Regions from separate parts of the Enterobacter cloacae complex sp. IR5418 genome, predicted to be linked through region 3. Evidence: predicted binding sites of a transcription regulator. Region 3 holds the regulator's gene; each other region holds the start of a gene.
The links. Region 3 encodes sigma-54, which starts transcription at its own class of promoters, with help from an activator protein. Its sites were predicted from a motif close to GTTGGCACANNTTTCGCTNT; they were not measured.

Region 1: ACOTX7_RS03125 (amino acid ABC transporter substrate-binding protein) is a predicted target of sigma-54. The motif match lies at 2,165-2,184, and genes of this name have one in related genera.
Region 2: norV (anaerobic nitric oxide reductase flavorubredoxin) is a predicted target of sigma-54. The motif match lies at 1,963-1,982, and genes of this name have one in related genera.

Annotation. Positions count from the first base shown of each region.
Region 1 covers NZ_JBMKHS010000002.1:305,096-309,304, forward strand. Annotated here, with positions in the region: gene gltK (glutamate/aspartate ABC transporter permease GltK) at 1-91, opposite strand, end outside; gene gltJ (glutamate/aspartate ABC transporter permease GltJ) at 91-831, opposite strand; gene ACOTX7_RS03125 (amino acid ABC transporter substrate-binding protein) at 987-1,892, opposite strand; gene lnt (apolipoprotein N-acyltransferase) at 2,294-3,832, opposite strand; gene corC (CNNM family magnesium/cobalt transport protein CorC) at 3,838-4,209, opposite strand, start outside.
Region 2 covers NZ_JBMKHS010000005.1:45,367-49,575, reverse strand. Annotated here, with positions in the region: gene norW (NADH:flavorubredoxin reductase NorW) at 1-471, opposite strand, end outside; gene norV (anaerobic nitric oxide reductase flavorubredoxin) at 468-1,916, opposite strand; gene norR (nitric oxide reductase transcriptional regulator NorR) at 2,104-3,618, shown strand; gene gutQ (arabinose-5-phosphate isomerase GutQ) at 3,615-4,209, opposite strand, start outside.
Region 3 covers NZ_JBMKHS010000007.1:104,429-108,637, forward strand. Annotated here, with positions in the region: gene kdsC (3-deoxy-manno-octulosonate-8-phosphatase KdsC) at 1-5, shown strand, start outside; gene lptC (LPS export ABC transporter periplasmic protein LptC) at 2-577, shown strand; gene lptA (lipopolysaccharide ABC transporter substrate-binding protein LptA) at 546-1,100, shown strand; gene lptB (LPS export ABC transporter ATP-binding protein) at 1,107-1,832, shown strand; gene rpoN (RNA polymerase factor sigma-54) at 1,880-3,313, shown strand; gene hpf (ribosome hibernation promoting factor) at 3,336-3,623, shown strand; gene ptsN (PTS IIA-like nitrogen regulatory protein PtsN) at 3,706-4,197, shown strand.

The sequences.
Region 1 (4,209 bases), on a different contig from region 3:
TGGCGATAACGGTGATCTTTAAGGTGATCGCCAGTCCATCCAGCAGATAGGGCAAGGACGGAACAATGGAACTCCAGTCAAACTCGTACATTATTTGCCTCCCAGATTGCCCGGCAGGCGTACTTTGCGTTCAACCAGGTTCATCACCAGCATGATGAAAGCGTTAATCAGAACATAGGCGAGCGTGATCGCCGTGAAGGATTCCCACGCGTGAGCGGAATAATCCAGCAGTTTGCCCGCCTGGGCTGCCATATCCACCAGACCGATGGTTGAGGCGATGGCCGAGTTTTTCACCAGGTTCATCATCTCGGAGGTCATCGGCGGCACAATCACGCGGTAAGCGTTAGGCAAGAGGACGTAACGGTAGGCCTGGGGAAGAGTCAGGCCCATCGCCAGTGCCGCATTCTTTTGCCCGCGCGGCAGTGACTGTATGGCGGCACGCACCTGCTCGCAGACGCGCGCAGCGGTGAACAGCCCCAGACACAGCATGGATGAGACAAAAAATTGTACGTTAGGATCCAGCTCGGCCTTGAACCACATGCCGAGATCTTCCGGCAGCAGTTCCGGGATCACCAGATACCAGGTAAAGAACTGCACGATCAGCGGAACGTTACGGAACAGTTCCACATAGAGCGTGCCAATCGAAGAGAGAAAACGGTTAGGGACGGTACGCAGAATGCCGAACAGCGAACCGACAAGAAACGCGATAATCCACGCCGTTATCGATAACGCAACGGTAACCTGAAAGCCGCTCCACAGCCAGCCGAGATAGGTGGTGTTGCCGAACGGGGCTTGTTGCAGAAAGATGCCCCAGTTCCAGTCAATTGACATAGTAAACTCCAGAAAAAAAAGGGTAGCAGTGCTACCCTCGAAGATTGGTGAGAAGCTCAATTTTTGCGCTGAGTGGGGAACGACCACTCAACGTATAGTCTGTCCATGCTTCCCGACAATCGAGAGGGCAGGAGATCCCGCCCCTGTCGTTCTAATTAGTTAAGAGCTTTGTCGTTTGGTGATTTGAACAGCGCTTTCATGTCGTCAGACAGTTCAAAGTTCATGTTCAGGTTTTTTGGTGGAATGGGGTTCTTGAACCACTTGTCGAACCATTTTGCCGCTTCGCCAGAGGTTTGCGCCTGAGCGATGGTGTCATCGATCAGTTTCTTGAAGTCCTCGTCACCTTTACGCAGCATACAGCCGTAGGCTTCTTTCGACTGCGCGGTACCGACGATTTCCCAGTTATCTGGCTTCTTCGCTTTCGCGCGCTCGCCCGCCAGCAGGGCGTCATCCATCATAAACGCCACGGCACGGCCACTTTCCAGGGTACGGAAGGAGTCGCCATGGTCTTTCGCGCTGATGATGCGCATGTCCATTTTCTTCTCGTCGTTCAGCTTGTGCAGCAGCACTTCGGAAGTGGTACCGGAGGTCACGACAACCGCTTTGCCTTTCAGGTCAGCAAAATCTTTGATGTCGCCGCCTTTCTTCGTCAGCAGTCGAGTGCCGACAACGAAGATAGTATCGGAGAAGGCAGCCTGTTTCTGACGCTCAAGGTTGTTGGTGGTCGAGCCACATTCAAAATCAAATGTGCCGTTTTGCAGCAGAGGAATACGGTTCTGTGAAGTGATGGGGATCAGCTTCACTTGCAGGTCAGGTTTGTTCAGCTTTTTCTTCACAGCTTCAACGATGGCGTTGGAGTAATCCTGTGAATAGCCCACGACTTTTTGCGTGTTGTCGTAGTAAGAGAACGGGACAGAAGATTCACGGTGGCCGACCACGATCACGCCGTTTTTGGCAATCTTGTCGAGAGTGCTTCCTGCTGCCGGAGCGTCTTCAGCGTGGACGACGCCCGCAGACATTCCCATAACCAGCATTGCTGTGGCCAGTTTACGTAATTGCATACCCAACTCCTTTCTTATCAGCGCCAGTGACGCTTCGATACCCATTGTGATGTTGTTATATCTCGCGCAATGCGAGTGCCGTGTTATGCAAGCTTGTTAACATTTAGTCTGGCTTAATGTAAAGATTTTGCTGCGTTATTGTTTATTTTTGCGAAGCGCGCCGCACCATTCAGAGGCAATAATCCCTCGTTGCACCGTTTAGGTGCTACCGATGATCTACGCTGGTGCGACAAAGTTGCACGTTAAGCCAGACAGCGTTTATGTGAATAAATAAAGCAACAGGCGTGCCAGAATTGAAGTTTGGGAGGAAATTGTCGGGTGGCGGCTACGCCTTACCCGATCTACAGCATGGGAAAGTAGGCCGGGTAAGCGTCAGCGCCACCCGGCAACAGAAGGTAAGGTTATTTACGACGCTGACGCAGGCTCATCAGCACGGCGGCGAAACCGAACAGTGTGGTCAGGATCCACAGCGGCCAGTTGCCGGTGCGCGCGTACGGCGTCAGCCCCGTGGTAGGCGTAACGTTAGTGGTCAGCACCTCACGGGTGAACTGCGGGATCATGGCCTGGATTTCGCCCTGCGGACCAATCACGGCGGTGATGCCGTTATTGGTGCTACGCAGCAGCGGACGCGCCAGCTCCAGAGAACGCATGCGCGCCATCTGGAAGTGCTGCCATGGCCCAATCGATTTACCGAACCACGCATCGTTTGAGATAGTCAGCAGATAGTCGGTGTCCGGGCGGAAGTTATCGCGCACCTGCTCGCCGAGGATAATCTCGTAGCAAATGGCGGCCGTCAGGGCAAAACCGTGCGCATGCAGCTGCGGCTGAACGTAAGGGCCACGGCTGAACGAGGACATCGGCAGATCGAAGAACGGTGCCAGCGGACGCAGAATCGACTCCAGCGGAACAAACTCGCCAAACGGTACAAGGTGGTTTTTGTTGTAGCGATTGGTGGAGGTGTAGCTGTAGTCGCTGTCCTTACCGAGCGTGATGATCGCGTTATAGGTGTCATAGCGGTTCTGCTGATTGAGACGCGCATCCACAATCCCGGTGATCAGGGTACTGCCGCGCGCGCGCAGCAAATCGTCCATCATCTTCAGGAAGGGCTGTTGATTGATCTCCAGGTCCGGGATCGCAGACTCAGGCCAGATGATGAGCTGTGATTTGCCCATCACCTCTTCGGTGGCGTTGGCGTAGATTTTCAGCGTGTTCAGTAACTGATTTTCATCCCATTTCAATGACTGCGGGATATCACCCTGCACCAGCGAAACCTGCGTGGCGCGCGCGGGCTCCAGCGTGAACCACTGGATATAACGCAGTGGGAAGGGCAGGGCGAAAAGGATCAGTGCGGCAACCAGCGGCTTCCAGCTACGCGTGACCAGTGCCAGCACCAGCAGGCCGCTGACGATCATTAACAGGAAGTTGATGGCTTCCACGCCCATAACTGGCGCCAGCCCTTTCAGCGGGCCGTCAATCTGGCTGTAGCCGAACTGTAGCCACGGGAAGCCGGTCAGTACCCAGCCGCGCAGGAATTCGGTGATTTGCCAGACAACGGGCGCCGCTATCGCCACGCGCAGCCAGGTCGTTTTTGGCCACAGGCGAGACAGGATGCCCGCGAACAGGCCGGTGTAGAGCGAGAGATACGCGGCAAGCAGCACAACGAGGAAGACGTTAACCGGCCCCGGCATCCCACCAAATTGCGCGATACTGACGTAGACCCAGTTAATGCCGGAGCCGAACAGCCCCAGCCCCCAGAAGTAGCCGACAGCCGCGGCCTGTACCGGACGACGGTTGAGGGTCAGCCCCTGTAGCCCCATCAGGGAAAGAATAGCGGCTGGCCAGATATCGTAAGGAGAAAAAGCCAGCGTACCGCTGGCTCCGAGTAACAGCGCCAGCAGCAAACGGACGCGCTGGCGTTCAAAGAGTGGGGCAAATGCCATTTACATTAATCTTCCCGTTTTGGCACCGGTGAGTCGTCCGGCATTCTGACGTGAACCTGAATAATACGTCGGCTGTCGGCCATGGCGACCTTAAACTGGTAACCATCGATGTCAACGGTTTCACCGCGGGCCGGAAGATGGCCGAAGGCCTGCATCACCAGACCACCAATGGTGTCCACCTCTTCATCGCTGAAGCTGGTGCCAAAGGTGTCGTTGAAGTCCTCAATTGAGGCCAGCGCGCGCACGGTCCAGGTGTGGCGGCTCAGCTGACGGAAGTCGATATCCTCTTCTTCGTCATACTCATCTTCAATTTCGCCCACGATCAGCTCAAGGATGTCTTCGATCGTGACCAGACCGGAAACGCCACCAAATTCATC
Region 2 (4,209 bases), on a different contig from region 3:
CGCCAGCTCGGTGCCAATCAGTCCGCCGCCGACAATCATCACCCGTTGCGCGTCGCGTAACAGGGTTTCGCTGGCCTGATACTCCTGCTGGCTGTTGAGCGTGACCATCAGCTCGCGGCCCTCAACCGGCGGCACAAACGCCGATGCCCCCGTCGCCAGCACCAGCTTGTCGTACTGCCAGGTTTTATCTTTCGCGTTCACCTCGTGGGCATCGGCGTCGATATCAGTGACCCAGGTATACGGAAACAGACGCAGGTTAAACTGTTCTGCGAACTCCCCCGCCGTCTGGCGGGTGAGATCGTCGGCGCGCTGATTCTGGCTAATGACGTGGCTTAAATCAGGCTTGTTGTACTCGTCCATGCTGTCGGCGGCGATCACCGTCAACGGCACGTTAGCATCCTGTTTGCGGATATTTTTCACCAGCTGGCGGGCGGCAAAGCCCGAGCCGATAATGACGATGCCGTGGCTCATTTTGCCTCCGTTGCCAGTTCATCAAAGACGTCTTTCCCGAGGGAACATTCCGGGCAGAGGAAGTTGTCCGGCACCTCGCTCCACGGCGTACCCGGCGCGACATCCTGCAACGGTTCGCCCAGTTCAGGATCGTAAATCCACTGGCAGACGCTGCACTGCATGCAAGGGCCGAGGTCGGCAGTGGCAGGGGCGGCTTCTGCTACGGATCCTGGCGCAACAGCCGGAGCGGGGGCGGTTTCCGGCAGCGGCGCAAGCGCCCACTGACGGGCAATGTCGCGACCGTGCTGGCGACAGATTTCCAGCGCGTCGAGATCCGGACGCCATTTCGCCTTCAGGCTCAGGGACATCTCAAAACCGGCATCCTGCAAACGGGTGGAAAGACGGTCTACCGCGCCGCCGCTCCAGCCGTGTGAACCAAAGGCGCTGGCGCGTTTGTTACGGAAGCGCAGGCCGGTCATCTCTTCCACCAGTCCGGCAATCTTCGGCATCATCACGTTATTCATGGTGGAGGTGCCCACCAGCACGCCCTTGGAGCGGAAGACGTTGGTCAATATCTCATTCTTATCGCTGCGCGCCACGTTGAAGATTTTCACCGCCACGTTCGGGTCAACTTCGTTGATGCCCTGGGCAATCGCGTCCGCCATCATGCGGGTGTTGTTGGACATGGTGTCGTAGAAAATCGTGATGCGATCTTCCTGATAATCCGCCGCCCATTTCAGGTACAGCTCGACGATCTGGGTAGGGTTTTCACGCCATACCACGCCGTGGGAGGTGGCGATCATATCCACCGGCAGGTTGAAGCCGAGGATCTCGGTGATTTTTGGCGTGACCAGGCGGCTGAACGGGGTCAGGATGTTGGCGTAGTAGCGCTGGCACTGTTCGAACAGCTCGGTCTGATCCACTTCGTCGTTGAACAGACGTTCGTCGCAGTAGTGCTGACCGAAGGCGTCGTTACTGAACAGCACCGCGTCACCGGTCATGTAGGTCATCATGCTGTCCGGCCAGTGCAGCATCGGCGTTTCCACGAAGATCAGCTGTTTGCCGTTGCCGATATCCAGCGTGTCGCCGGTTTTCACGGTGTGGAAGTTCCACTCCGGATGGTGGTGGTGACCGTTGATGGAGTCAATAGCGTTGGTGGTGCAGTAGATCGGGGTGTCCGGAATGTAAGACATCAGCTCGGTCAGCGCCCCGGCGTGATCCTCTTCCGCATGGTTGATGATGATGTAGTCGATGTCGTTCAGATCGATTTCGCTGCGCAGGTTCTGCACGAACTCGCGGCTGAATTTGTGATCGACGGTATCGATCAGGACGTTTTTACCCTCGCGGATGAGATAGCTGTTGTAGCTGCTGCCGCGCAGCGTTTTATATTCCGTCCCGTGGAAATCGCGCACTTCCCAGTCACGTTGACCCACCCAATGAATGTTATTTTTAACCAGAATAGACATAGCAACCTCAACGTAATACAGCGTTTTCAAATAAGATGGTTTGCTTATATCAAGTTGCGTGCCAATTTTTTAATTTATTGAAAGGTAAGGGTTTATGTTTTCATGATCCCAAATAAGTAGTCATTTTGACTATCTAAAAAATTGTCAATATGACACTATGCATTGTCAAAATGACAGTGAGGCAGAGATGAGCTTTTCCGTAGACGTGCTGGCGAAGATCGCCATAGAACTGCAAACCGGTATTGGTCATCAGGACCGTTTTCAACGGCTGATCTCCACGTTGCGCCACGTGCTGGGTTGCGATGCGTCAGCGCTGCTGCGTTACGAAGGGCGGCAGTTTATTCCGCTGGCCATCGACGGGCTGGCGAAGGACGTACTCGGGCGGCGCTTTACGCTGGAGGGCCATCCGCGTCTGGAAACTATCGCCCGCGCGGGGGACGTGGTGCGTTTCCCGGCGGACAGCGATCTGCCCGACCCGTACGACGGCCTGATCCCCGGCCAGGAGAGCCTGAAGGTGCACGCCTGTATTGGCCTGCCGCTGTTTGCCGGGCAGAACCTGATTGGCGCATTAACCCTCGATGGCATGTCGCCGGATCAGTTCGATACCTTCAGCGACGAAGCGCTACGGCTGATTGCCGCGCTGGCAGCCGGGGCGCTGAACAACGCCCTGCTGATAGAACAGCTGGAGAGCCAGAATATCCTTCCGGGTAGCCCGACGGTGTTTGAGCAAGTAGCGCACACCGAAATGATTGGCCTTTCGCCGGGCATGGAACAGCTCAAAAAAGAGATTGAGATTGTCGCCGCGTCTGATTTGAACGTGCTGATCTTCGGTGAAACCGGCACCGGTAAAGAGCTGGTGGCGAAAGCGATCCATGAAGCCTCGCCCCGTGCGGTGAACCCGCTGGTGTACCTCAACTGCGCGGCGCTGCCGGAAAGCGTGGCGGAAAGTGAGCTGTTCGGACACGTCAAAGGGGCGTTTACCGGGGCGATCAGCAACCGTAGCGGCAAGTTCGAAATGGCCGATAACGGCACGCTGTTCCTGGATGAAATTGGTGAGCTTTCCCTTTCGCTCCAGGCCAAACTGCTGCGGGTGTTGCAGTACGGCGATATTCAACGCGTGGGTGACGATCGCAGCTTACGCGTGGATGTGCGCGTGCTGGCGGCGACGAACCGCGATCTGCGCGAAGAGGTGCTGGCAGGTAATTTCCGCGCCGATCTGTTCCACCGTCTGAGCGTGTTCCCGCTCACGGTGCCGCCGCTGCGCGAGCGGGGCGATGACGTGGTGCTGCTGGCGGGCTTTTTCTGCGAACAGTGTCGGCTCAAAATGGGGCTTTCCCGCGTGGTGTTAAGCCCCGGTGCGAGGACGCACCTTCTGAGCTACGGCTGGCCGGGTAACGTGCGTGAACTGGAGCATGCGATCCACCGTGCGGTCGTGCTGGCGCGGGCAACGCGTTCGGGGGATGAAGTGGTTATTCATGCGCACCATTTTGCGCTGCATGAGGAAACGATGCCGCCCGTGAAGCCGGTGATACCTGAGAGCGTGAACGAGAACCTGCGCGAGGCGACGGATGCGTTCCAGCGCCAGATGATCACCCGCGCGCTGGAGCAGAATAACCGCAGCTGGGCGGCATGCGCGCGGACGCTGGAGATGGACGTCGCCAACCTCCACAGGCTGGCGAAACGTCTGGGGCTTAAGGGTTAAATTATCCCCGCCTGGTAGAAGTCTTGCAGGTTGATCGCGCCGCACAGCCTGCCGTGCTCGTCCACCACCGGTGCGGCGGTGATTTTACGCTTCATCAGCACCTCTTTGGCTTCAATGGCGCGGCTGTCGGCGTTCAGCGTCAGCCCGCCCTTGGTCATGGCGTCAGACACTTGAGTTTCCAGCCCGCCACCGCCCACCAGCCAGCGACGCAGATCGCCGTCGGTGAACACGCCTTTGACGTTTCCGCCGTCATCGCATACCGCCACCAGACCCAGACCGGTGCGGCTCAGCTCCAGCATGGCGTCCATCACGCTGGTGTCGAGCTTAACCTGCGGAATGGCATCGTCGGTGCGCATCAGGTGGTGAACCTTGTTGAGCAGCCGTGCACCGAGCGCCCCCGCGGGGTGGGAGCGGGCAAAATCTTCCTCATTAAAGCCGCGCGCCTGCATCACCGCCATCGCCAGCGCATCGCCCATCATCAGCGTGTTGACGGTGCTGGAGGTCGGTGCCAGGTGCATCGGGCAGGCTTCGCGCTCAACGGAAATATCCAGCGTGGCTTTCGCGGCCAGCGCCAGCGGCGAACGGGATTTG
Region 3 (4,209 bases):
TATGAGTAAAACCAGACGTTGGGTTATCATTCTGCTTGCGCTTGTCGCCCTGGTACTGATTGGCGTAAACCTCGCCGATCGCGATGATTCACAAGCGGAAGTGGTTAACACGAGCGACCCGACCTATAAAAGCGATCACAGCGATACCGTGGTCTATAGCCCGGAAGGCGCGCTGAACTATCGCCTGGTTGCGCAGCATGTCGAATATTTTTCAGATGACGGTACGTCGTGGTTTACCCAACCGGTCATGACCACCTTTGATACGGACAAAGTGCCGACGTGGTCGATCAAGTCTGACCGGGCAAAACTGACAAATGACCGTATGCTTTACCTGTATGGGCACGTTGAAGTCAACGCCCTGACCGCTGACGCTCAACTGCGCAAAATTACGACGGATAACGCCCAGATCAACCTGGTCACCCAGGATGTCACGTCGCAGGATTTAGTCACCCTGTATGGCACAACATTTAATTCCAGCGGTTTAAGAATGCGCGGGAACTTACGCAGCAAAAACGCCGAGCTGATTGAAAAGGTTAGAACCTCCTATGAAATTCAAAACAAACAAACTCAGCCTTAAAGTGGTTATCGCCAGCGCGCTGCTGGCGGCCAGTCTTCCCGCGCTTGCTGTGACTGGCGATACCGAACAGCCGATTCATATTGAATCCGATACCCAGTCTCTGGATATGCAGGGTAACGTCGTCACCTTTACCGGCAACGTCGTCATGACCCAGGGCACCATCAAAATCAACGCCGACAAAGTGGTCGTTACCCGTCCGGGCGGCGAGCAGGGCAAAGAGATTATCGATGGTTATGGCAACCCGGCCACCTTCTACCAGATGCAGGACAACGGCAAGCCGGTGAAAGGCCATGCCTCGCATATGCACTATGAACTGGCGAAAGATCTGGTCATCCTGACCGGTAATGCCTACCTGGAACAGCTGGACAGCAATATCAAAGGCGACAAGATCACCTATCTGGTGAAAGAGCAGAAAATGCAGGCCTCCAGCGAAAAAGGCAAACGCGTCACTACCGTGCTTGTGCCTTCGCAGTTGCAGGACAAGAACAACGGTCAGGCTCCGGCACAGAAAAAGAGTAACTAATTCGTTATGGCAACATTAACTGCAAAAAACCTCGCGAAAGCGTACAAGGGCCGCCGCGTCGTCGAAGATGTCAGTCTGACCGTCAACTCCGGCGAAATCGTGGGGTTGCTTGGCCCTAACGGTGCGGGTAAAACCACGACCTTCTACATGGTGGTGGGCATTGTCCCGCGTGACGCTGGCAACATTATTATCGATGATGAAGACATCAGCCTGCTGCCGCTGCATGCTCGCGCGCGTCGTGGCATCGGCTATCTGCCGCAGGAAGCCTCTATCTTCCGCCGTTTAAGCGTGTTCGATAACCTGATGGCCGTGCTCCAGATCCGTGACGATCTGACCAGCGAGCAGCGCACTGACCGTGCGAACGAGCTGATGGAAGAGTTTCATATCGAACACCTACGCGACAGCCTCGGTCAGGCACTGTCTGGCGGTGAACGCCGCCGCGTTGAGATTGCGCGCGCGCTGGCAGCAAACCCGAAATTCATCCTGCTGGATGAACCGTTTGCGGGCGTTGACCCCATCTCCGTTATCGATATCAAACGTATCATTGAGCATCTGCGCGACAGCGGGCTTGGCGTACTGATTACGGACCACAACGTTCGTGAAACGCTGGCCGTGTGTGAGCGCGCCTACATTGTGAGCCAGGGCCATCTGATTGCCCACGGTACGCCGCAGCAAATCCTCGAAGATGAGCATGTTAAGCGCGTGTACCTTGGGGAAGACTTCAGACTCTGATAGGGTAGAGGTTAAATCACGCCGAACCGGAGAAAAACGCGCTGAACATGAAGCAAGGTTTGCAATTACGGCTCAGCCAGCAACTGGCCATGACGCCGCAGCTACAGCAGGCAATCCGTCTGTTGCAGTTGTCCACGTTAGAACTCCAGCAGGAGCTCCAGCAAGCGCTGGACAGTAACCCGCTGCTGGAGCAAACCGATCTTCATGACGAGGTAGACACCCAGCAGACGCAGGACACAGAAACGCTCGACTCCGTAGATGCGCTCGAACAGAAAGAGATGCCAGACGAACTGCCGCTGGATGCCAGCTGGGATGAAATCTACACCGCGGGTACGCCCTCCGGGACCCGTGCAGACTACCAGGACGACGAGTTGCCGGTTTATCAGGGCGAAACGACCCAGTCGCTTCAGGACTACCTGATGTGGCAGGTCGAGCTGACCCCTTTCTCCGATACCGATCGCGCGATTGCCACCTCCATTGTCGATGCCGTTGACGACACGGGCTATTTGACCGTGACGCTGGACGAAATACTGGAAAGCATCGGCGATGACGACATTGAGATGGAAGAGATCGAAGCCGTCCTGAAACGCGTTCAGCGTTTCGACCCGATTGGCGTCGCCGCGAAAGATCTGCGCGACTGCCTGCTGATCCAGCTTTCGCAGTTTGCCAAAGAGACACCGTGGATTGACGAAGCCCGGCTCATCATCAGCGATCATCTGGATCTGCTAGCGAACCACGACTTCCGCACCCTGATGCGCGTGACGCGCCTGAAAGAAGAGGTGCTGAAGGAAGCGGTGAATCTGATCCAGTCCCTCGATCCGCGTCCGGGGCAGTCGATCCAGACCAGCGAACCCGAGTACGTTATCCCGGACGTGCTGGTGAGAAAACACAATGACCGCTGGGTCGTTGAACTGAACGCCGACAGCATCCCTCGCCTGCAAATCAACCAGCAATACGCCTCCATGTGCACCAGCGCACGTAACGATGCCGACAATCAATACATTCGCAGCAACCTTCAGGAAGCACGCTGGTTGATCAAGAGTCTGGAGAGCCGTAATGACACGCTGCTGCGCGTCAGCCGCTGTATTGTCGAACAGCAGCAGGCGTTCTTTGAGCAGGGCGAAGAGTTTATGAAACCGATGGTGCTGGCGGACATCGCCCAGGCCGTCGAGATGCATGAATCAACCATTTCCCGCGTGACTACGCAGAAGTATCTGCACAGCCCGCGCGGTATTTTTGAGCTTAAGTATTTCTTCTCCAGCCACGTGAATACCGAAGGCGGCGGCGAAGCCTCGTCAACGGCCATTCGCGCACTGGTGAAGAAGTTGATCGCCGCGGAGAACCCCGCGAAGCCACTCAGTGACAGTAAGTTAACCACCATGCTGTCCGATCAGGGTATTATGGTGGCACGTCGTACTGTCGCGAAGTATCGAGAGTCTTTATCCATTCCGCCGTCTAACCAGCGTAAACAACTGGTTTGACACAACCGATAAGGAAGACACTATGCAGCTCAATATCACCGGACATAACGTCGAGATTACTGAGGCTTTACGCGATTTTGTAAACACTAAGTTTGCGAAACTCGAGCAGTATTTCGAGAGGATCAACCAGGTCTATGTTGTGTTGAAAGTGGAGAAAGTGACGCATATCTCGGATGCGACCCTGCACGTCAACGGAGGGGAACTCCATGCCAGTGCGGAAGGGCAAGACATGTACGCGGCTATCGACGGCTTGATTGATAAGCTTGCGAGACAGCTCAATAAACATAAAGATAAACTGAAACAACACTAATTGTCCGGGCAGTTAACGGGTGCAGGACGGCCTGTTGTGAAACACAACAGGCCATTTGTACAGTTAGCGCTTAGGTGAAATTATGATAAACAACGATTCCGCTCTTCAACTGAGCAATGTCCTTAACCAGGATTGTACCCGCAGTGGCGTTCACTGCCAGAGCAAAAAACGTGCGCTGGAAATTATCAGTGAGCTGGCCGCAAAGCAGCTGGGTCTGCCGCCGCAGATCGTGTTTGAAGCCATTCTGACCCGTGAAAAAATGGGCAGTACCGGCATCGGCAATGGCATTGCGATCCCGCATGGCAAGCTGGAAGAAGATACGTTGCGTGCCGTGGGGGTGTTTGTGCAACTGGAAACGCCTATCGCTTTTGACGCCATCGATAACCAGCCTGTGGATCTGCTCTTCGCGCTGCTGGTTCCTGCCGATCAGACCAAAACCCACCTGCACACGCTGTCGCTGGTTGCCAAACGTCTGGCGGATAAAACCATTTGTCGTCGACTGCGCTCAGCCCAAAGTGATGAAGAGCTTTATCAAATTATCACTGAAGCAGAAGGCCACCAGGATGAGGCATAATCGGGAGATGGC